3 regions of the Lysinibacillus sp. 10T31 genome follow, and region 2 is predicted to be linked to each of the others. Evidence: riboswitches for the same ligand, from Rfam matches in the RefSeq annotation. Region 2 holds a riboswitch; each other region holds the start of a gene.
What was found. A riboswitch is a leader RNA that binds a small molecule or an ion and turns the genes downstream of it on or off. The one in region 2 is predicted to bind thiamine pyrophosphate.

Region 1 (8,378 bases), on a different contig from region 2:
CCTTATTTCCTTATGTTTTATGGATTGCACTTTTTGTTATCGCGCCGATTGCACTCGTTGTTTACTATTCCCTACTAGATATACATGGCAATTTCACGCTCGATAACTATAAAGCATTCTTTACTTCTGTCTATTTAAAAATGACATTAAGTTCATTCTGGTATGCGTTTTTAATTACATTCTTTACGTTACTTGTTTCGTATCCAACAGCCTATTTTTTAACGAAGACGAAACATAAACAGCTTTGGCTTTTACTAATTATTATTCCTTCTTGGATTAATCTTTTGTTAAAAACATATGCCTTTATTGGGATATTCGGCTTGTACGGCCCATTAAATGCATTTATCGAAGTATTTGGTTTTGATCCGAAGCAAATGCTATTTACTGACATTAGCTTTGTGTTCGTATCCGTTTATATTTTTATTCCATTTATGATTTTACCGATTTTCAACTCATTGGATCGTTTAAATCCGGCTCTTGTTTATGCAGCACGTGATTTAGGGGCATCTGCTTTTACTACGTTCCGTCGCGTGATATTGCCGTTAACAATGGACGGTGTTAAATCAGGTATTCAAGTTGTATTTATTCCTGCATTATCACTCTTCATGATCACTCGTTTAATTGCAGGAAACCGTGTTATTACACTTGGTACAGCTATTGAACAACAATTCCTTGTGACTCAAAACTGGGGAATGGGTTCAACAATTGCTGTGTTCTTAATTTTATTCATGGTCATCGTTATGTTAATTACAGGACAGAAAAAGGATAAAGGAGGTCGCGTACGATGAAAAAACTATCTGCTACAGCAAAAGTATATTTAGCGATTGTTTTTATCGTTTTGTATGCACCTATCTTCTATTTAATCTTCTATTCGTTCAATAGTGGCGGATCGATGAATAATTTTGAGTCCTTTACGTTAGAACATTATAAAGCCGTGTTTGAGGATTCACGTCTAATCGTAATTCTAATTAATACAGTCATCGTGGCATTACTCTCTGCATTGATTTCTACAATCATCGGGACACTAGGAGCTATTGGCATTGTCACTGTTAAAGATTCAAAAATGCGCAATACACTACTTTCTTTAAATAATGTGTTAATTGTTAGCCCGGATGTTATTATCGGTGCAAGCTTTTTAATTTTATTCACAATGATCGGTATTAAATTAGGCTTTACTTCTGTATTAATAGCACACGTAGCGTTCAGTGTTCCAATTGTTGTACTGATGGTCTTACCGAAACTATTAGAAATGAATAAATCTTTAATCGATGCTGCATTAGATTTAGGAGCAACGAAAAAAGATGTCATGATGCGTGTTATTTTACCGTATATTCAACCGGGGATTTTTGCGGGATTCTTCCTTGCCTTAACGTATTCTCTTGATGATTTTGCGGTAACATTTTTCGTGACAGGTAACGGCTTTAGTACTTTATCTGTTGAAATTTACTCTATGGCTCGTGCCGGTATTTCCTTAACGGTTAACGCTATTTCTGGTTTAGTATTCTTTGTAACAGTTATCGTCGTAGTTGGCTATTACTTCATTACAAGCCGTGCTAGTAAAAGAACGGGGGGAACTCAATGAAGCAATTAATTCAAGCAACAGTCGCAATCCTTGTCGTTTCCGCCCTTTTGTTCTATGCTGCTGACGCCCTAAGTGCCAGCGGTGGGAAAAGTGGTAAAGATACGTTAACAATCTTTAACTGGGGAGAATATATTGACCCAGATTTGCTGAAGCAGTTTGAAAAAGAAACAGGCATTCACGTCATCTATGAAACGTTTGATTCTAATGAAGCAATGATGACAAAAATTCAACAAGGTGGTACAGCTTACGATATCGCAATACCTTCTGAATATATGATTGAAAAAATGAAGGAAGAAAACTTACTTATTCCTTTAGATAAAACGAAAATCCCTAATATAAAAAATATCGATCCTTATTTTTTAGATTTACCATTTGATGACGACAATAAATATTCTGTTCCATATTTCTGGGGAACAGTCGGCATTGTCTATAATCCAAAGCTCGTTGGAAATTTAGACTTCTCATCTTGGAAGGACTTATGGGACCCTTCGTTAAAACGTAAAGTCTTTTTAGTAGACGGTGCACGTGAGGTGATTGGTATGGGCTTAAACAACCTTGGCTACTCACTCAACTCTTTAAATAACCAAGAGCTACGTAAAGCTACTGATAAACTAATTACATTGGCGCCAAATGTTAAAGCCATTATCGGGGATGAGATTACACCGCTGATGGTTAATAATGAAGCTGCTGTAGCACTCACTTGGTCTGGTCAAGCAGCAGACATGCTGTCAGAAAATGAAGATTTAGACTTCGCTGTACCAAAAGAAGGCTCAAACTTGTGGTTTGACAATATGGTTATCCCAAAAACATCAAAAAATATTGATGGTGCACATGCCTTCATTAATTTTATGTTGAAAGCTGAATCAGGTGCTCAAAACGCTGATTATGTAGGCTATTCTACCCCTAATATTGCAGCGATGAAGTTAATGGATAAAGAAGTTGTATCTGATAAGCGCTTCTATCCTTCTGAAGAACAACGTAAAACATTAGAAGTTTATAAAAACCTAGGTCCTGATTATTTAGGCAAATACAATGAGCTGTTTTTAGAATTTAAAATGAGTATTCGATAATCTAAGCTGTTCTCACATTACGTTGAGAACAGCTTTTTATCGTTTAGTTGGAAGTAAACTTCTTTGGAAAACTAGCAGGCCGTATTTATGTTAAACAAAAGAATCCCTATAACTTTACTAGTAAATTTCAGACTTATAGTCAATAGCAAACGTACAAGCCTTGTGGTAGACTGTAGTATATTTGATTAAAGAAAGGGGTATTCGATGACCCAGCAGAAGTCTAATAAGGCGGCTTTGTATATTTTAATGTTTAATATGTTTATCGCAATGGGAAGTATCGGAATTATTATTCCTGTCATGCCTGAGTATTTAAAACTATTTGGCGCTGCAGGACAAGTACTTGGTATGTTGATTGCAACGTTCGCCTTTGCACAATTCGTATTTTCTCCAATCGCTGGGAATCTTTCGGATCAATACGGTCGTAAAAATCTCATTATTTTCGGCCTTATCGTAACAGGACTTGCACAAATTGGTTTCGGGCTTTCAACAGATGTATGGATGCTCTTCTTGGCACGCTTTTTAGGTGGCCTTGGATCTGCATTTGTGGCTCCTCCTATAATGGCATTTGTGGCAGATGTCACAACGTATGAGGAACGAGGAAAAGGTATGGGTATGCTAGGGGCAGCAATGTCCTTGGGTTTTATGATCGGACCAGGTATCGGTGGATTCCTCTCAAAAGTTAGTTTGCATTTTCCATTCTATACTGCTGGATGTGCAGCTATCTTAGCAGCTATTTTATCGTTCTTTTTATTGCCTGCTACAAAACCGAACACAGCGAAAAAAGCGCAGAAGCAAGATAATCTTGTAAAGCAGATGGCTCGTTCAGTCCAAATGCCTTATTTTGTCATGCTAATTATCATGCTTGTATTCTCTTTCGGGATTGCTAACTTCCAAACAACATTATCATTATTTGTTACAGAAAAGTTTAATTACACACCTACTGATATCGCCATTATATTAGTTATGGGCGGCGCTTTTGGTGTTGTTGTACAGATGTTTGTTATTACACCACTGTTTAATCGTTTCGGCGAAATGAAAGTAGTGTTAGTCAATTTATTTATTGCAGCCGTTTCGATTTTCTTAATATTATTCGCATCTGGCTTTGCACTTATTTTAATTGTAGCGACAATCTTCTCTACAGCTACGACATTGATTCGTCCAGCTGTCAACACATTGATTTCAAAGCTTGCTGAAAATGAACAAGGCTATGCAGCTGGATTGAACAATGCGTATATGAGTCTTGGTAATATGATTGGTCCAGCTTTAGCAGGTATATTATTCGATTGGAATATGAACAGTCCTTATATATTCGGGTCTATTATTTTAATGGCTTGTTTCTTCCTTGCCCTAATTTGGACAATGAAAAAAGCACCACACCTTATGCATCCTGATACAAAATAGTCTGAAAAGTTATTGACTAATTTTAGTAGTATGCTACATTATTTATGAGAAAAACTAACAAATCAATTTCGCCTTGGCGTAATTGCGTCCGGATTTTGAATTGTGCCCGCACAATTCATTCCTTTCAAAATCCGTGACATCCGCCGGAGGCTTTGGGCCAACATGATGTTGGTCACTCAGTCGTTGCCACAGAACGTGGCGATCTTAGACTGAGTTCCTATATTTCAGCGGATGTCTTTTGTACCGAAAGCGTAGCGACAGGTACAGATGTTTGGACACCTGCTGAAAAGCAACTTATAACCGGCATTCATCTCACCACCTATAAAGGTGGAAGACTACTGCTGAAAGAAGTTAATTTAATTACCACTAGGGGAGTCTTTAAAAGGCTGAGACGTATATGATCATATACGGACCCTTTGAACCTGATCTAGTTCACACTAGCGGAGGGAAGTGGCGACACTTGCTTTTTACTATTAAATGCAAGGCCGCTTCCTATTGTTTTAAGGAAGCGGCTTTTTTACGCTTTAGCGGCGATTCTCTCAGGTTTAGCGGCGCTAACTATAAAATTCACATTCAAAGGAGTGGAAATTATGTCAATTCGAAAATTAACAATTATGGCCTTATTAGTAGCAATTGCCGTAGCAGGTTCTACCTTCGTTTCAATACCAACGGGAATTGCACGTGCCTACCCTGTCCAGCATGCCATTAATGTTATCGGTGCTATCATTCTTGGACCGGTGCCTACTGTTATGATCGCCCTCGTCACAGCCATTATTCGTATTTTAACAGGCACAGGCTCATTACTAGCTATACCTGGTAGTGTTATTGGTGCTTTATGTGCAGCTCTTGCCTATAAATACAGCGGCAAGCAATGGCTAGCAGGTGTCGGTGAAATGTTTGGAACAGGTATCATTGCCTCACTTATTGCAGTACCTTATGCACATTTATTAATGGGGACATCCGTTGCTGCTTTATTTTTCATGCCAGCTTTTTTAACATCAAGTACTATTGGTGCTATCTTAGGCATTGTCATTGCCAGCAATTTGCGTAAAACAGTATTTGTAACTACCCTTAACACTCAGCTTAAATAATGAATTTAAAAACGTTACTTTCATTAATTAAGAAAGTAACGTTTTTTATTCAAAGCCTATTCACCCATATTTCAACGGTAATCCCATTTCATGAGCAATTAATAAAAAGTCTTTTTTGCTTATTTCAAAATGACCAAATCTGAATTTATAGCCATATTTCGATTTATCCTCTACAAATTCTAAATAATCTAAGATTCTTTTTATCTGCACAGCTTTTGCATCTTTAAAAAAGTCTATATCTCTTCTAAAAGGAATAAAATTCTCTGCCATTTGGAACTCGTATATTCGCTCGTCCTTTACTCTTCCAATTGCTGTAAATGCTCTTACAGGCTCATTACCATCTAGACTTTTTTTAGGAGAATAATAAATGATCCAGTCTCCTTTTTGCATTCGTTTCAAAGGCCTTTCTTTACCATGGCATAGCTGACCAAATCCTCCCTCAACCCCTTTTTGCACATGATTAAGAGATACCACACCAATCCAATATTTCGTGTCTCTTTCAGGTGTAGGAAGAGAATTTTTATTAGGATTTAATGACATAGCTTCCGTCCCCTCTTATTTTGGAATCATCGCCAACGATTTTATTTTTTCATTTTCAAGAATCAACCTTTCTTCCAAAATCACTGGGTTTGGCAAACCATCCCAAGTAGTGGAAACGGTTGCAATACATTCTGTATCATCACCATCAATATTTTGGATAGTTAATTTAAAGCCTTTTGGCATAGGTGACGTGTAAAAGTTTTGTATTTCTTTCCTTCCTTTAAAAATTTCACCTTTAAAATTTTTTAATTCCCCATGATCTGCATACATATCTGATAAATCTTGGCCCTCTTCTTGTGCTCTTCTTAAATACTCCTTCATAACCTCTACAGCTTTCATTTCTCTTCACTCTTTCTTTTTTTATTTATAAGTTTTTAATCCCTATGAATGATTTTCATATACTTTTTTCATAATACTTTTCAATAGCTCTTTTTCTTCCAATGAAAGTACGTTTAAAACTTCATTCTCAGAAATCGCAAGAGTCTTCATTAATTCTTCCGCCAAATTTTCACCCTGTTCCGTAAGGCATATTAAATTTTCTCTTCTATTTTCTGGATTTTTCTCCCTATAAACATACTTTCTTTCTTCTAGTCCATCGATAAAAAAGCGGACACTATTTTTATCTAACTTTAAAATCTGCCCTATTTGAATTTGGCTAAGTTTTTGGTTTTTTACAGCCATCATGATCCCAACTTCTCTAGATTTCATTTGAAATTTTTCGCTAATATATTGCTCGAGATTTTCCTCTAAAGACTCCGCTAATTTAAAACTGAGAAAACCAAATGAATTCATTATATTGGTCATTTTTGAACCCCCAAATTTATAGTACTACAAAATGATAGTAATAAATTATTACTATCATAAATTATTACACACATATATATTGTTTACAAGATAAATTCCACTAAATTCACTTATTTTACAAAAATAGCATTCTAAAATTAATAGATCACCAGTTAAAGCGTATTTCTGCTGATTGAAGTGAAGACTGTGCGACATTATGAAGTAAAAGGGTTACACACAATTGTATGAATCCTTTTTTGCTCTGGTGGATGTCGATAAAATTAAATGTTGGGCGATAATCCCTGAAAGCATATGTCAAAGGACAAAAAAACGATGGTTCATTACTATAAAGCAATGAACCATCGTTTTAAATTACTAAGATCGTTTTTTCATGCCCTTTAATAATTGGGCAACATTTGTTTCCTCTGCCTGTATTGTTTTTTCCTCGACAAGCTGCTCTTTTTTCTTCGGCCTAGTGAAGAAGCCCCAACCAAAGCGTCGAATAGTTATATCTATGAAGAATAGTAGCATCCCTGCTAATAAAAGCCATGTTGCAATATTTTGGCGTTCCGCACCTTTTTTAGTAAATTCACGGAACACTTCGCTCGGTTCTTTCAAAACGGAGCCGCCTGTTTGCTTAGTTAATTCTTCGACTAACTTATCATTCACTGGACGTAATTCATATTCAGTACTATAAGGTACGCTTAAGCCTGCCTGATAAATGGCCTTTTCTTCATCGGCAATGCGGAAGAAAATTAGTCCAGGTTCTGCTTGTACGACTGCTCGAACTTGTGATGCTGAAATTATTTCAAGCTGTGTCTCAAGTTCTTCGCCCGCTTCATTGACGGCGACAATATCTAAGAACGCCGCTTCATTAGTTGGGTCAGTGATGACAAATGAACCGTCTGATTCTAGACGTACATCATAGGCAACATCGTTATAGCTCGGTAGCATTTTTGAAATAAGCGTTTGCCAAAACGTGCCCCAATTTTGCCATCTTGCCCAGTCTCCCGTCCATTTTCCTGTCGAATCAGAAGTAAAGGCGAATGTTTTGCCAAGGCCATATTGCCATTCTGCAAGGACTGGATCTTCCTTCTCACTTTCTGCAATAACAGTGGCTCCCTGCTTTGCTGTCGTGCCTATATAAGCATTCATTTTAGGTACACCATTTGCAAATAACGTGTTCCAGCCAGCTGTATTAAATATAGTTGGATAGAATGGGTTATCCTCAATATATGTGCGTGAAATCATGGCAGTTTCACGAGATAAAATAGAGGGGATCGCCTGCTCATCAATAACATCATAGAAACGCCCACTGCCCATCTCACTGAGTGCTTCAAGTAAGTTGCCATCTGCATCCTGACCAATTGCAACCGTTGAAAGAGTAATGCCATTCTCTTTTCCTTGTGCAATTAAGTCTTCATAGTTACCTCGTTGAGACTGGCCATCAGTTAATAAAATAATATGCTTACGCTGTAGCTTTAAATCAGCTAGATTTTCATAAGCTTTAGCAAGCGATCCATATATTTCGGTACCCCCTCCTGGCGTTACAGATAAAATGGTATCCACTGCTTCTTCCTTATTGCCAAGTGGTCCTGTCTCAATAATTTCCCAAGGTCGATCATCAAAGGCTATAAACCCGAGAGTATCCTCATCTCGTAGCATTTCAACTGAACGAGCGGCCGCCTCTTTTGCAAGCTCTAGCTTTGCTCCAGACATACTTCCAGAGCGGTCAAGGACAATAGCGAGCCCTAATGATGGCAATTGTTCTTTACCTTTAATCTCCATTTCTACAGGTAGTAAAGTTTCGATTGGTGTTTTAAAATAGCCACCTAAGCCAAAGCTATTTTCGCCACCGACCATTGTAAAACCGACACCGAAATTTTTCACTGCTTGCTCAATGACATTCAT
Region 2 (8,378 bases):
GCAGAAATAACTGCTATTCCATCCGCACCTGCTTTAAATACCGTAGGAGCATTCGAGCAGTTTATGCCTCCAATTGCAACGATAGGGAGCTCCGGACATTGAATCCGAACTTGCTGTAAAAAATCAGTTCCACTAGGTGGATTGGCGTCACTTTTAGAAGTGGTTGAAAAAATCGGACCAATTCCTACATAATCAGCACCATATTGTAGAGCAGTTTGTAATTCAGTTTGTGAATGAACAGAAACACCTAAAATCATGTTGCCAATTTTATTACGCACCATCGACACAGGAAAATCCTCTTGTCCAATATGAACACCATCCGCTTTAAGCTTTATAGCCAGCTCGACATCATCGTTGACGATAAACGGAACATGATACTGTTGACAGAGCTTTTGACATTTACGAGCAAAATCTTCATAGGCTTGCCCAGTAAGTGTATTTGGTCCTTTTTCACGATATTGAAACATAGTAATTCCAGATTGCAGAGCTTTCTCTAAAACATTTAATGGCTCTTGTTTGAAAACATTACTTGTACCCATTATAAAATATAGCTGTAGATCGTCACGTTTCATGAATAATCACCTCGCAGGAATCCTTGAAGTTTTGATAAGCAAAATGATTTGTAGGACCATGGCCATTACCGATAGATAAATCATGAGTTATTGCTAATTGAATAAATTTTTTAGCTTCTTCAATCGCTTCTTCTAAGGGTAGTCCACGACCAAGAAAAGCAGTTAATGCAGCGGAAAACGTACAGCCTGTACCATGCGTATTTTTTGTTGCAATACGAGTGGACTGCATAGAAAATGACCGACCATCTTGGAAAAATACATAATCAGTAGCGTAACATTTATCCTCTAAATGACCGCCTTTAATAATGACGCATTGAACGCCCATTTGTAATAAGATCTTAGCTGCTTCTTTAATATCTGTTAAAGCATTGATTTTCCTTCCAGAAAGGGTTTCTGCCTCAGGAATGTTCGGTGTTACGATTGTTGCTAAAGGTAGCAAATAACTGCGTAATGCCTCAATTGCTTCTTGCTGTAATAAGCTTTCACCACCTTTTGCAATCATGACAGGATCTACTATAAGCGGAATATTTATTTCAGCTAAAATTTGAGCAATTGATTGGATTATTTCGGAGGAAAACAACATTCCGGTTTTAACGGCACTTATTGAAAAATCCTCGACTAGCGCTTTAAGCTGTTTTTCAACGAAGCTAACTTCAATTGGTAAGACATCCGATACACCAAGTGTGTTCTGGGCGGTTAAAGCTGTAATGACAGACGTTCCAAACACCTTTAATTCCTGAAATGTTTTTAAATCAGCTTGTATGCCTGCACCGCCACCACTATCTGAACCAGCAATTGTCGTTACAATATGCATCATTCTTCACCACCCTTGGAAAGGCGATGTAGTTCGTTCAATACTGCAATTTGAAAATCACCAATGTATGGAGTAGAAGAAGCGGCTTGCTCTGCCACTTTTTTATAAAGTGATAATGTTTCTATTAATTGGTCAAATGGTTTATTTCCTACGACGTAGGAAGCACAACATATTGCACTCAATAAGCAACCTGTTCCAGTAACTTCTGTCATTTGTAAATTTCCACCTGTAACCCATTGCTGATGTTCGCCATCAGTAATAAAATCCTTTTCACCGGTCACAATAACAATACAATTGTAGAGTTGAGCTACTTTTTGTGCCTCAACTTCTAAAGAAATGGAACCACTACCACTGTCTACGCCTTTTTGTTGCCATTCTACATTGGCTATAGCTGCAAGTTCTCCGATGTTGCAACGAATAGCCGCAAAATTTATTTCCTCGAGTAATTGTTGTACCGTTTGTTTCCGGTAAGTTGTTGCACCTGCAGCAACAGGGTCTAAAATAACGGGAATGCCAAGAGCATTTGCTTTTTTTCCTGCGAGTAACATTGATTCTTTCATTCGCTCATTAAGGGTACCGATATTTATCAATAAGCCTGAGGCAATTGCGACCATTTCTTCAACCTCATGACTGTCATCAGCCATGACTGGTGAAGCGCCTATTGCTAATAAGCCATTTGCTTGAAAATTAGCCACAACATAATTAGTGATACAATGAATAAGTGGATTTTGTTTACGGATTGTTTGAAATACCAATTTAAGTCCTCCTTGTTGGATGGACGTAAGCGTGCAAAAAAGGCTCTTTTTCGTGTAGAAAAAAACACGCAAAAGAGCCTTTCATCAGTAAATAGATGTGAATTGCTCCCTACGTCAGTATTAACTAACAGGTTCAAAGGGTCAGGTTTTACCTTCTCAACTCTAAATGAGTCCCCCTGCAATTATGCTTTTAGTTGACCAAAATGTACCATATTATTCATTCGTGTTCAATAGGGAGTTTTTTTCTTCATTGCGAAAACGGCACTAAAGCTAAGTCGAACTCGATAGTACTAATACGTGACTGATGCCATATAGCAAAGCATGATAGTTGTCACGACTTTAATGAATTGGAGTGAATTCCATTGAAAATGATAAAAATTGAGTTTTATAATGAGCGTAATAGAGGGGGCATTTGCCATGAAAAGAGAAGATTTAATCGCACCAGAATGGTATAACATTTCAGAGGAAATTGAAAAATATGCACAGGATTCTACTAAAAATGCATTATTAGTTTATAACGAAGATGAGGAAATTCAGTACTTAACATATCAAGCTTTACTTGAAAAGGCGAATCAGGCAGCACATGTATTTACATCCCAAGGTTTAAAAAAAGGTGATGTTATTTTGGTCATGGTGCCAAGATCAGTTGAAGCGTATATCGTCTATATTGCCGCTTTAAAGGCAGGTTTAACGATTATCCCTAGTTCCGAAATGCTGAGAACTAAGGATATTGAATATCGAATCAATCATGCCGATGCGAAAGGCGTTGTTGCATTTGAGCCATATATTGAACAGTTCGATAATGTGGGAAATTTACAAGGAATACAGCAATTTGTCATTGGTCATGCACACGAACCTTGGCAGCCGTTGCTTGAAAAAATGCAAAATCAACCTACGACTTACATAAGTTCTACACCGACTAAGAGTACAGACATTGCATTTTTAGCGTATACGAGTGGTACAACAGGCAATCCAAAGGCAGCGATTCATACGCATAGTTGGGGTTATGCGCACTTAAGAACTACGGCTCCAAATTGGTTAGGTGTACAAGAAGGTGACATTGTTTGGGCTACAGCAGCTCCAGGATGGCAAAAATGGATTTGGAGCCCGTTCCTTGCTACTTTAGGAAGTGGTGCTACTGCATTTGTTTACAAAGGTCACTTTGATGCTGCAACATATCTTGCATTGCTTGAAAAATTCAATATTAATATTTTGTGTTGCACACCGACCGAATACAGAATAATGGCGAGTCTTGGAAATTTACAAGACTTCAATTTAAGTACGATACGTCAGGCAGTGTCAGCGGGTGAACCTTTAAATAGTGAAGTGATAAAAGTATTTTCCGAGGTCTTTAATTTACAAGTACGAGATGGTTATGGACAAACAGAGAATACATTACTTGTTGGAACAATGGTAGGGATGGAGGCTAGAATGGGCTCAATGGGTAAACCTACTCCGGGTAATACTGTTGAAATTATCAATGATTTTGGAAATCCTACTGCAATTGGAGAAGTTGGAGATATTGCTGTACACTGTGAGACACCCGCGTTATTTAAGAAATATTTAAACGATCCCGAACGTACAAATTTACAATTTAGAGGCGATTGGTATATTACAGGAGATCGTGCATATAAAGATGAAGATGGCTATTTTTGGTTTGAAGGACGTGGGGATGATGTCATTATTTCATCTGGGTATACGATAGGCCCATTTGAGGTAGAAGATGCGTTATTAAAGCATCCAGCAGTAAAAGAAACTGCCGTAGTCGCGAGTCCAGATGTAATTCGTGGAAATCTAGTAAAGGCATTTGTTGTGCTCTCTGATGGAGTAGTTGGAGATGAAGCGCTTATTAAAAAACTACAAAGCCATGTGAAAACTTTAACAGCTCCTTATAAATATCCTCGTATAATTGAGTTTGTTACTGAGCTACCAAAGACTACATCAGGCAAAATTCGTCGTGTCGAATTACGTGAGCAAGAAAAAATCCATTATATCATTCAACAATAATTTCCTAGGAAATAATGTCGAAAATCAAAGTTCCTGCTTTTTTATGAACTTTGATTTTTTTTATGAAATTAGGTAATGTATTATAGGTTGAATAGGTTAAAGCAATAGTATTGGCTCATCGCCTACAGTTTGGCATGACATTAGTTAACTTTCTATGCGCTAGCTCGCTTTTGCAAATCTTATTGCCGAGCGGCACATCGGACGCCCGATAGAAAGTGCACAGCCGGAACATAGGTTAACCTCATGTTATGGTGATAAGACCATATTATTGTAATAAGTATGAAACAAATTAGGATATCAATCGTATAACGTTATGAGGAGGCGGAAAGATATGAATGGTAAAAGGTGGGCCGCTTTAATAATTGCAGGTGTACTATTAGTGTTTTCATTAGGGATTAACACGATTTTTGCAATATTTAAATCGAATTTCTTTAGTAATTTTGATAGCTTGGTAGCTGGAAACGACTTGACGGTTATGGAAGAGGTTAAAGAAGGTGGCGATATGGATAAACGTATTGCATACTTAAAGGTTGATGGAACGATTCAAGATGTTGGCTCAAGTACTTTATGGCAACCAGTTGCTTATGATCATCAATTTTTCTTAAATCAATTAGATAATATTTTATATGATCAGACTGTGGAAGGTATCGTCTTAAGTGTTAATTCACCAGGTGGCGGTGTAAAGGAATCAGCAGAAATCTATAAAAAACTTTTGAAAATTAAAGAAGAGCGACAAATTCCAATCTATGTTTCTATGGATTCGATGGCAGCTTCAGGTGGTTATTACATTTCAGCACCTGCAGATAAAATATTTGCGCAACGTGATACAATTACAGGTTCGATTGGTGTCATTATGCAATCTATTAATTATCAGGCGTTAGCAGAAAAAGTTGGTATTAAATATGAAACGTTTAAATCTGGTGAACATAAAGATATGCTTAGTCCAATGCGTGAAGTGACACCGGAAGAGCGTGCTATGATGCAAGACATGATTAATGAAACTTATCAGGAATTCGTTAATATTGTAGCAAAAGGGCGTAATATGTCTGAAGCCAATGTGAAAAAAGTTGCCGATGGTCGAATTCTTAGTGGTAAGAAGGCTCTTGAAGCAGGCTTAGTAGATGAGATTGGCGATGAGGAAGCAACAATTGCTGCACTGCGTAAAGACTTTGGTTTAGAGGACGCAGAATTATTTGAGTATTCATATGATGTGGGTGGTTGGCAATCATATGTTGGGATGAAGATTGGATCAATGTTTGGTCCCTCAGCAGAGGAAAAAATGCTGATGAAAATTATGGCAGATTATAAAGCGCCGAAAATGATGTACTTATATGGCGAAAACTAAGGAGGGAGTACAATGACAAACAATGAAATTGTTATGCAAGGTTCACCCTCTATGGAGAATACTCTCCTAATAGATAAGCCAATTACGAATAAAAATTATGCATTAAAAACAGCAGGCTTTTGGATACGTTTTTGGGCATTTTTCATAGACGGAATTATTATTGCAGCTATAGGTGGAATTCTCGTTAACCCAATATTTTATTTAATGGATTGGTCATTATCTGACACAGTGTGGTATGCACCGATTTCGATTATATCCGCTATTTTTTATTACAGTTATTTCGTATTAATGACGAAATTTTTTGGGCAAACATTAGGAAAAATGATATTTGGATTACGTGTTATTTCATTAAAACATGAGAAGCTGACATGGTCAGACGTGTTATTCCGTGATTGGATTGGGCGTATCATCAACAGCATTTTTATGCCACTATATATTCTTGTAGGCATTCTACCGAACAATCAAGGTATACATGATTTTTTTGCGGATACAACAGTCGTTCATGAAAAAATATATATTGAAAAAGATAGTGTGCAACCATCTTTGCCAATCAAAGAGGAAAAGATTGAATCTGTACCTCTAGAGGAAAAACCAGAACCTGAAAAGCTGGAGAAACATAACGAAGAATAATGGCTAGAGCTGTCTCATTGCGGTGAGACAGCTCTTTATTTTAGTGATGATAGAGGTGATTAATAGTTAGTTCGTTGGGAAAAATCCCTAAAAGTCGGGACGGAAATCATCCCTACATTATGGTTATAAGCTTGGGAAATGGTGCAATCTTAAGCAAATATGGCAGAACGGGATCGAAAAAATTCTTTCAAAATTATTTTAATGAGCTGTCTCAGTTGCAATTAATTCCCTCCATTTAGTAATATTATGTACATATGAAGATTAGGAGGCGTTTATATGGCACAAGTAACATTTAAAAATGGTCCAGTAACACTTATAGGTAACGAAGTAAAAGTTGGAGACAAAGCACCAGACTTTACTGTATTAGCGAATGATTTATCACCTGTTACATTAAAAGATTCAGAGGGGAAAATTCGTTTATTTAGCGTTGTACCATCATTAGATACTGGTGTTTGTGATGCACAAACACGTCGTTTTAATGAAGAAGCAGCAAACTTAGGTGACAATGTAGTTATCTATACAGTATCTGTTGACCTACCATTTGCTCAAAAACGTTGGTGTGGTGCAGCAGGCATTGATGCTGTTCAAACAGTATCAGATCACCGTGACCTTTCATTTGGTGAAGCATATGGTGTCTACATCCAAGAATTACGCCTTCTAACACGTGCGGTGTTTGTTGTGGATGCAAATGACAAAGTGACATATGTGGAATATGTTCCTGAAGCAACAGACCATCCAAACTATGAAGCGGCAATTGCAGCTGTCAAAACACTAGCATAATTTATTGATTTTAGGCTAAGATATTACTAGACAAAGGGGCTGTGACAAGTTTTTGTCACGGCTCTTTTCTGCGTGAAAGGAAGTTGTGTATGGAAAATATCGAAAAGTTATTTGGTATGCTAAATGAACATGCTGAAAAGATAGAAAAAGAACATAATGTTACATTGCTAGAGGGTATTTTAGATGGCTTAGAGGCATGGCTAGATGGGGAAGTTAATTTTTCACAAGACGGTGCTACAAAGGAAGATGTGCGCAAAGCGATTCAAATTGCTGTTTTAAAGGGGATGCGAAAAGGCTCTCAGCCGAATCACCAAATGACACCTGATACTCTTGGGTTATTAGTTGGTTATTTTGTGGAGCAACTATTTGCGGAGCGTCTAGAAACAGAAAAAATATCTATTTTAGATCCAGCAGTAGGTACGGGGAATTTACTATTAACAGTTATGAATTTATTAGACGGAAAAACAGAAGCAACAGGTGTAGAGGTTGATGAGCTACTTATTCGTATAGCTGCTGCTACAGCTGATTTGACAGAGCAGCCAGTTTCCTTATTCCGTCAAGATGCTTTACAAGACCTATTAGTAAATCCAGCAGATGCTGTTGTTTGTGATTTACCGGTAGGATATTATCCGAATGAAGATGTCGCATTAGATTATGAACTATGCGCTTCAGAAGGAATGAGTTATGCACATCACTTATTTATTGAGCAGTCCATTAATTACACGAAGGATGGAGGCTACTTATTTTTCTTAGCACCAACCCATCTCTTTGAATCTGAGCAGTCAAAACAACTGCATAAATACATTCAAAAGCATGTTTGGATTCAGGCGATTATTCAATTGCCAGATACAATGTTCGCCAATAAAGCACTGGAAAAGAGCATTGTCATTTTGCAAAAGCAAGGTACGGAATTCAAAGCTCCAAAAGAGGTACTGTTAGCAAAAGTACCAAACATGCAAAATAAACAAGCTCTTGCTATGTTCTTTGAAAAAGTGAAGATGTGGCAAGAAGGGAAATAAGTAAAAAAGGTATCCAAAATAGGATACCTTTTTGTTTGTCGCTAATAAAATATGTATCAATGAACAACCGTTGATTATCACCTAAATCTCCACTTTGCACTAAAATCAATGGTCCCACATCGTAGAATAGGTGAAAAGCTTAATCCAAAATAGTATTAACTATAATAAAAAGCTAAAAAAGATTCAGCCTAAATTATAAATGGATAGATTTGATTATTTTTCTACTTCAATTTTGCACAAAAAACATATGTTGTTGTTGCAGCTGTTTAGCACTACGTTTTTACCCAAATATTGCTGTCGCATAGCTTTCGCACAGACCTACTGCTGAAGTTTCTTTTATGGCGTGCCAGAAGATACATTTAAGTTAATTGGTTGATCTTCGTTACGACTGGGCGACACCTTGGGGATTAGCTATATAGAGGAACGAAGGCTAAAAGCATCACGTCCTGTGATAAC
Region 3 (8,378 bases), on a different contig from region 2:
GCGCTAAATCTCCACTTGCTCCAACTGAACCTTGAGAAGGTACAATCGGATGTACTCCCTTATTAATAAATTCCAATAGCAGCTGCACTGTTTCCAGACGAATTCCTGAAAAACCTCGTGCTAAAGCATTGGCACGTAAAATCATCATGGTGCGTACGACATCTGTTGGGAATGGTACACCAACACCTGTTGCATCTGAACGCAATAAGTTTAACTGTAAAAGTTCAATGTCTTCCTCTTCAATCTTTATATTACTTAGCTTTCCGAAGCCAGTATTCACACCATATATCGTTTGCCCCTCAGCTAAACGCTTTTCAATTCGTTCCCTACTTAAACGTATACGCTCCACACTGTCTAGAGAAAGCGATACCGTGGCACGACCTTCTACAATTTCCCCTATTTGCTGTCTTGTTAATGTCTGACCATCAAGCTCGATAATAGACTTCATAATGACATCCCCCTGTTCCTTAGAGCTATGTAAAAATGCTTTTAATCAATTTCGCTATCGCTACAAAAGATAAATAACAATTACACTAACTACATTGTACTAACTACCTTTTTCAGAAAATAGGGAATTTTAAAAGAGAAAACATGAATTATTTCAGAATTTTTGTTATTTTAATAATATAATAGTATTTTTTTACGAAACTAGATATTTTTAAGGAGGTTTGCAGTTATGAGATTGTTATTAATTGACAGGGACTCCACTGACCTTTCAGGAATTCAGTGGTTTTTACATACCTATTTTCCTGGGGATGTAACTATAGAAATAAGTACAACTATTAATGAGGCACTTCAAAGTATTCAACAATTCGAGCCCGAGGTGATACTGCTAAATATTGACCTATTCTCAAATAATCGGTTAACTGCACTTTATCGTGTTTTACAAAAACATTCAGGGACTATTTTAGCTATGACGACAGAGCCCTTGTTTAAAAATGCATTAAAGGCAATTGATTTACAGGTCGCACACCTCTTCGTTAAACCCATTGATTTAGAAGTATTAAAGCAAAAGCTCACTGCTATTTCCCTTCGGACACCAAAGGCAGAAGCAGTGTATCAAGAAACTACAGATGAATCGTTTTACTATCAACTCTTTTTAGATAATAAAACAAGTTCCCTGGAGACAAATATACATTTCACAATGATCGAACCTGAGCATTCCGAAATGTTTAACAAACTATACAACTGGCTTCAGCAAACGCCTATTTATTCTAGTATGAGGATTTACCCTTTATCAGAAAGAATTGTTTGTTTATTCCAAACGAATGATTTAGAGAAGGATATTCGTACGTTAATGAAGGAATGGCGATTAACAAATAATAGCTCTTTAAATATTGGGGTTTACGATGGGGAACCGACCACCATGAAGAATATGTATACCTTAACGAAACGTGCACTTCATCAAAGCTTTTACGAAGGCTATGGACATATTTTTTATGCGAGCAAACAATTGGAGACACAGACCTTCGATCCATTACTAACACCTGAAGAGCAACAATTACTAATAAGTAGTTTAGAGGACGGGAATATTGAAGCTGTCAAAGCTTTTTTATATCGACTATCTAATGAAGGAATTTATTACAAACAAGATGACTTACGTATACATCTAACGAGTGTTTTGGCACAAATTCGACGCTTTATGCTGAAGTATAAATTACATGAGAAAGCGGCAATTGAGCAAAATTATCGTCAGCTTTTTCATTTAATTATTGAGCACCCCATATTTTATACCATTCTAAATGGCATCATCTCATTTACACAAAGACTGATTGAATTAGCTCGTGAGGCACGAATGGAAAAACGGGCTGACTATGTAGAGCTGGCTATAGAAATTATTGACCAACAGTTTCAGGATAGCGGGTTATCTTTACCTTACGTTGCCCATAAATTGGGTATCAGCCCCAATTATTTAAGTACGATTTTTTCAAAGAAGCAAGGCTTGCCACTTAAACGCTACCTGCAACAGGTCCGAATTCATAATGCTTCAAAAATGCTTGTAGAAACTGATTTTGCTATTAGTGAAGTTGCCTATTTAAATGGTTTTGAAGACTCGAATTATTTCATTAAAATTTTTAAACAGCACATCGGAATTACTCCCCATCGTTATCGCAAAACTTAAAAAGGCTATTAAGTAGCATGGAGTTGATTTCCATTCCAACTGGGAGCTTGTGCGGAAGCGTAGCGGATAAAGGCTATATCTTGACGGGATCTCATCAATACCTGATCCCCAAGAAGTGGCCCAACTTTCACTGCAATCAAGTATTTTTTTCAATTATCATATTCAATTTTCAATAAGAATACATAAACAAAAGAATTCATATTATTCTCGAGCTTCCTCTTCTTCATAACTTATTTTTAAGTAATTCTCGAAAATGTTTAAAAAAACTAAATTAGTGGTAAAGGTTATTCATAAACCTTTTAAATCTAGCATATATTTATAGTTTGTATCTTAATGTAAAAATTCTTTAACAATAATTATTATAATCTACTAGCAATTCTAATTTGTATTTGTTATAGTTATTAATGAAGAGTTTGACTCACAATTTTCCTTAGGAGGTAAACTAATATGACAAATGAAAATAATCGTAGCCGTCGTTTTACAACAGCAGGTGGTGCTCCAGTAGTAAGCAACCACGATTCTATGTCAGCAGGTCCTCGTGGACCTCTATTACTTCAAGATGTATGGCTAGTTGAAAAACTAGCGAACTTCAACCGTGAAGTTATTCCTGAACGTCGTATGCACGCTAAAGGTTCAGGTGCATTCGGTACTTTCACTGTAACGCATGATATTACTAAATATACAAAAGCAAAAATCTTCTCAGAAGTTGGGAAGAAAACTGAAATGTTTGCACGCTTCTCCACAGTAGCAGGCGAGCGTGGTGCAGCAGATGCTGAGCGCGATATTCGTGGCTTCGCACTTAAGTTCTATACCGAAGAAGGTAACTGGGATTTAGTTGGTAACAACACACCTGTATTCTTCTTCCGTGATCCATTACACTTTACTGATTTAAACCACGTGGTAAAACGTGACCCACGTACAAATATGAAAAATGCTAATTCAAACTGGGACTTCTGGACTTTATTACCAGAGGCACTTCACCAAGTAACAATTGTTATGTCTGACCGCGGTATTCCGTCTGGTTACCGCAATATGCATGGTTTCGGTTCTCACACTTATAGCTTTATTAACGCTGAAAATGAGCGCGTATGGGTTAAGTTCCACTTCCGTACAGAGCAAGACATTAAAAACTTAACTGGTGCTGAAGCTGCTGAAGTAATCAGTAATGACCGCGAATCTTCACAACGCGATCTATATGAGGCAATTGAAAAAGGCGATTTCCCTAAATGGAAAATGTACATTCAAGTAATGACAGAGGAACAAGCTCGTGAGTTACCATATAATCCATTTGATTTAACGAAGGTATGGTATAAAAAAGACTTCCCATTAATTCCTGTGGGTGAATTCGAGTTAAACAAAAATGCGGACAACTACTTTGCGGAAGTTGAGCAATCAGCATTTGCACCGTCAAACATTATTCCTGGTGTAAGCTTCTCACCAGACAAAATGTTACAGGCTCGTATCTTTGCTTATGCAGATGCACACCGCTACCGCTTAGGTGTAAACCACCACTCGCTTCCTGTAAACGCACCAAAATGCCCATTCCGTTCATTCCATCGCGATGGTGCTATGCGTTTCGATGGCAACCTTGGTTCAACTTTGGGCTATGAACCAAATAGCTACGGCGAATGGGAGCATAATTTAGACTATAAAGAACCTGAATTACGTATTGACGGTAATGCTGGTATCCACGACTTCCGTGAAGACGACAACAACTACTTCGAGCAGCCAGGTAAATTATTCAACCTAATGACTGCCGAAGAGCAACAACGCCTATTCGAAAATACTGCTAATGATATGGCACCAGTTGAAGAGTTCATCAAACGTCGTCATATCCTTCACTGCTATTTAGCTGATCCAGCATATGGCGAAGGTGTAGCAAAAGCGATGGGTCTTTCATTAGAAGGTATGGATCTTTCAAACCCATATGTAAAACAACCAACAAACGTTTAACATATTCCAGCAAACAAACCTGCTGAGGCATAATTGATTTTTTCCACTTATTATTGATATCCAAATCCAACTTTTTACTCCATGTGAAGGGCAACTTCACATGGAGCTTTTTTATCTTAATGACAAATTGAGGGCTCTTCACCATAATGTGTGGTTGATTTACGTTCCGGCTGGGCGCTTTGCCGCTGACGCTTCGCTTTCGAGCAGATAAAACATTTGTTGTTACTGTCGCTACGCTTTCGCACAGATAAAACAATTGTAGCTGCCGCTTTGCTTTCGCTACAGAAAACATTTGCTGCCGCTTCGCTTTCGCACAGAGCAAAGCTTCCTGGGGGCGTCCGATGAGCCGCTTCGCTTCGCTGCAGGGTCTCATCTGTGACGCTGATCCCCAAGGAGTCGCCCAACCTCCACTCCAATCAACTTAAATACATGCGTAGGTTTTAACAAATGTCATCCACCACCTTTGGAGATAAACCAAAATAAGGCTTGTGCCTATAGACACAAGCCCGCATTAATAATTATTGATAAATTTGACTGCCTGCCTTTTTAAATTCCTCAGCCTTTTCCTTCATACCTTTGTGGATCGCTTCAGTCGTATTTAAGTCTTGATCTTTTGCATAATTACGAATATCCTGTGAGATTCTCATACTACAAAACTTAGGTCCACACATTGAACAGAAGTGCGCAGTTTTCGCCCCTTCTGCAGGCAATGTTTCATCATGGTATTCGACTGCACGCTCTGGATCTAACGAAAGGTTGAATTGATCGCGCCAGCGGAATTCAAATCGTGCCTTAGATAGTGCATCGTCACGCTGCTGTGCTCCCGGATGCCCCTTCGCTAAATCTGCAGCGTGTGCAGCAATTTTATACGTAATAACCCCTACACGGACATCCTCACGATTTGGTAAGCCTAGATGCTCTTTAGGCGTCACATAACATAGCATTGCCGTACCATACCAACCTATCATCGCAGCACCAATAGCCGATGTGATATGGTCGTAGCCAGGAGCAATATCTGTTGTCAGTGGCCCTAAAGTATAGAATGGAGCTTCCTTACAAACCTCTAACTGCTTGTCCATATTTTCTTTAATAAGATGCATTGGTACATGCCCTGGTCCTTCTACCATTACCTGCACATCATGCTTCCAGGCAATTTGCGTTAATTCCCCTAGCGTTTCTAGCTCCGCAAATTGAGCCTCATCATTTGCATCTGCTATAGAACCCGGACGTAAACCATCACCTAAAGAGAAGGCAACATCATAGGTTTTCATAATTTCGCAGATCTCTTCAAAATGAGTATATAAGAAGCTCTCTTGATGGTGGTATAAACACCACTGCGCCATAATCGAGCCTCCACGAGACACTATACCTGTTACACGATTAGCCGTTAATGGCACATAGCGCAGCAATACCCCCGCATGAATCGTGAAGTAATCAACACCTTGCTCAGCCTGTTCGATTAACGTATCACGATACACCTCCCATGTTAAATCCTCTGCCACACCATTTACTTTTTCTAGCGCTTGATAAATCGGCACTGTTCCTACTGGCACCGCGGCATTACGGATAATCCATTCACGTGTCGTATGAATATGCTTACCAGTAGATAAATCCATAATGTTATCAGCACCCCAGCGTGTAGCCCACGTCATTTTTTCTACCTCTTCTGCAATAGAGGATGACACCGCTGAGTTGCCTATATTGGCATTAATTTTCACGTGGAAGTTACGTCCAATAATCATTGGCTCGGCCTCAGGGTGATTAATATTAGATGGCAAAATAGCTCGTCCTGCCGCTATTTCTGAGCGCACAAATTCTGGATCCATATTTTCGCGAATCGCTACAAATTCCATTTCTGGAGTAATAATTCCCTTTCGTGCATAGTGAAGCTGCGTTACATTTTTACCTTTCTTCGCACGTAAAGGCTTTCTAGATAAGTCCGGAAAAACATTTTCATTCATTCGTGGATCATCAGCTTTGCGGAATCCATTATCTTCTGGCTTGATAGTACGACCCTCGTATTCTTCAACGTCACCTCGTTCTTTGATCCATACACTACATAAAGCTGGCAATCCTTTTGTAATATCCACCTTATGTGCAGGATCAGTGTACGGGCCGCTCGTATCATAAACACGTACTGGTGCATTTTCCTCTTCACCAAAACTTCCTGTCGTTGGACTTAGAGCAATTTCACGCATTGGCACTAAAATATCTGGTCGAGAACCTTCTACGTAAACTTTTTTACTTCCTTCAAAACTAGTCATAATCGTAATATTCTTGTCGCTAACTGTTGTCATAAACTACTTCGCTCCCTTTTACATTTATACAAGGACCGAATCTAGCTCACCCCAACAGAAAATCAATTTCGCCTTGGCGTAATTTGCGTCCGGAGGCTTTGTCTTCATTCAGCAGGTGTTTGGCACCCACTGATAAGGAATCTTAACCGCATTCATCTCATCACCTTCAAAGATAGGACTTTTTCGCTGAATGAAGACAAAAGCCGAATCCAAAAAAATTTGGATCCGGCTAAGAATGTAAAGGTATAGTTATTGCAAATAACATAGAGTGCAATAATGGTTAACTTTCCCACGCTGGTATGAGCCAGATCAGGTCCAAAGGGTCAAGAAACCTCTATGCGTTTCCCTCTCAGCCTGACTCATCAGACTCCCCTAGTTAATACTATTAAGTTTGATGCTAGTGTAGCAGATATTGTTAAGAGATGGAAGCTTCATTTGAATATTTTTGGTATATTCACCAAGAGTCAGCGTCAGATGAGACTTTAGAGCGCACGCATGCGAAGCAGCTCATCATTTGATGAATTCACTTTTATATGAATCCATTGAAGATTTATCGGAACAAAATCTCATTTTATCGGAACAATTTCAGTTTTTATCGGAACATTATCTTGTTTTATCGGAACAATTTTAACTTTTATCGGAACATTATCTTGTTTTATCGGAACAATTTCAGTTTTTATCAACTATGGGCAATCAAATGAGCGCCCAGCCGTTAGGTAAACAACAGCTCCGCTACGTAAATCACAATCGTCACTGTCATACAGCTCACAATCGTTGAAAATAAAACTGTTTGTGCAGCAGTTGCCGATTCTACGTCATATTCTAATGCCAAACTAGAGCTATTTCGTGATGTCGGGAACGAACTAGCTATAAAAAGTGATTGTGCCACGACACCGTCAAGACCAAGTGCAAAAATGATTAGCAATGCAACGGCTGGCCCTATGACTAGTCGTGTAAAACAGCTAATGAATACCATCTTATTGAACATGGATTTGATTTCAAGCTGTGATAGTTGTGCCCCTAACGTTATTAGTGCTACAGCGATAAAGCCATCTGCCACATGGTCTATCGGAATTCTTACAAACTGCGGAATAGCAATATTAAAATAGTTCATTGCAACACCAATAATAAGTGCATGAATAATAGGCATTTTGAGGAAGTCTTTCACAATAGACATGCCCGATTTTGTTGAAGAAATTAAATTGTACAAGCCGTAAGTATAGGTCGTCATATTTTGAAATATAACGAGAATGACCTGAATCGCCACTCCAATCGGCTGGGTCACAAAAATCATTTGTGCAACTGGAATTCCATAGTTACCCGAATTAATTAGGACAACACTATTTTTAAACACCGCAGCCTCTGTTTTTACTAAGCCGAGTCCCTTTGCTAGAAAGTGACTAAGCACCATTTGGCTTCCGATAAAGAGTAGAATAAATAACGCAACTTCCCCAAGCACAGACAGCTCTATACTCGTTTCATATATATTCACAAAAACAGCTGCTGGCATGAAGCAATATGTAATAAGTTGAGATAACGCCTTTAAATTAAAACGAAATTTCTTTTGTAAAACTGCACCAAGTACTAGAAGCACTAAAATTGGAGCTACAATTTTAAAAAAAATCATACCGAGATACATCATAGCTTGTCCCCCTTTCCTCTCCTATAGTAGTGCTGATTTAATACTTGGTCAATGTACCTTACCGTTAACTCATAGCCCTTTACGAGGCATTTTTAGCCCAATGCCTTTTACCATAAATAAAAAGACTGCCTCATATATTGAAGCAGTCTTTTGCTGAACAAAGTTAAACAAGCTTAAAGCGATTAACGACCTCTTGTAATTCTTTTGAAATCTCGTTCATATTATTGATGGACTCTGCAACCTTTTGTAGTTCCGCTTGTTGGTCAATAGCAGATGCGCTTACCTGTTCTGCAGATGCAGCAGTCTCCTCAGAAATAGCAGAAATACTTTGGATTGCCATAATCGCTTGATTTTTATGCTCTAA

Region 1: another riboswitch for thiamine pyrophosphate. It lies ahead of thiW (energy coupling factor transporter S component ThiW); the one in region 2 lies ahead of thiM (hydroxyethylthiazole kinase).
Region 3: another riboswitch for thiamine pyrophosphate. It lies ahead of thiC (phosphomethylpyrimidine synthase ThiC); the one in region 2 lies ahead of thiM (hydroxyethylthiazole kinase).

What each region holds. Positions count from the first base shown of each region.
Region 1 is NZ_JBFTHS010000032.1:24,159-32,536, reverse strand. It holds gene AC1DCY_RS18080 (ABC transporter permease) at 1-788, shown strand, start outside; gene AC1DCY_RS18075 (ABC transporter permease) at 785-1,582, shown strand; gene AC1DCY_RS18070 (ABC transporter substrate-binding protein) at 1,579-2,652, shown strand; gene AC1DCY_RS18065 (MFS transporter) at 2,857-4,053, shown strand; gene AC1DCY_RS18060 (hypothetical protein) at 4,206-4,454, shown strand; TPP riboswitch at 4,412-4,519, shown strand; gene thiW (energy coupling factor transporter S component ThiW) at 4,644-5,144, shown strand; gene AC1DCY_RS18050 (EVE domain-containing protein) at 5,205-5,684, opposite strand; gene AC1DCY_RS18045 (ketosteroid isomerase family protein) at 5,700-6,023, opposite strand; gene AC1DCY_RS18040 (MarR family winged helix-turn-helix transcriptional regulator) at 6,066-6,488, opposite strand; gene AC1DCY_RS18035 (VWA domain-containing protein) at 6,843-8,378, opposite strand, start outside.
Region 2 is NZ_JBFTHS010000028.1:45,193-53,570, reverse strand. It holds gene thiE (thiamine phosphate synthase) at 1-572, opposite strand, end outside; gene thiD (bifunctional hydroxymethylpyrimidine kinase/phosphomethylpyrimidine kinase) at 562-1,386, opposite strand; gene thiM (hydroxyethylthiazole kinase) at 1,386-2,141, opposite strand; TPP riboswitch at 2,231-2,329, opposite strand; gene mbcS (acyl-CoA synthetase MbcS) at 2,559-4,148, shown strand; gene sppA (signal peptide peptidase SppA) at 4,480-5,493, shown strand; gene AC1DCY_RS16800 (RDD family protein) at 5,506-6,123, shown strand; gene tpx (thiol peroxidase) at 6,400-6,903, shown strand; gene AC1DCY_RS16790 (class I SAM-dependent methyltransferase) at 6,993-7,922, shown strand.
Region 3 is NZ_JBFTHS010000016.1:82,421-90,798, reverse strand. It holds gene hutH (histidine ammonia-lyase) at 1-448, opposite strand, end outside; gene AC1DCY_RS11450 (helix-turn-helix domain-containing protein) at 677-2,122, shown strand; gene AC1DCY_RS11445 (catalase) at 2,570-4,075, shown strand; gene AC1DCY_RS11440 (hypothetical protein) at 4,192-4,467, opposite strand; gene thiC (phosphomethylpyrimidine synthase ThiC) at 4,594-6,372, opposite strand; TPP riboswitch at 6,642-6,756, opposite strand; gene AC1DCY_RS11430 (AEC family transporter) at 7,085-8,014, opposite strand; gene AC1DCY_RS11425 (methyl-accepting chemotaxis protein) at 8,178-8,378, opposite strand, start outside.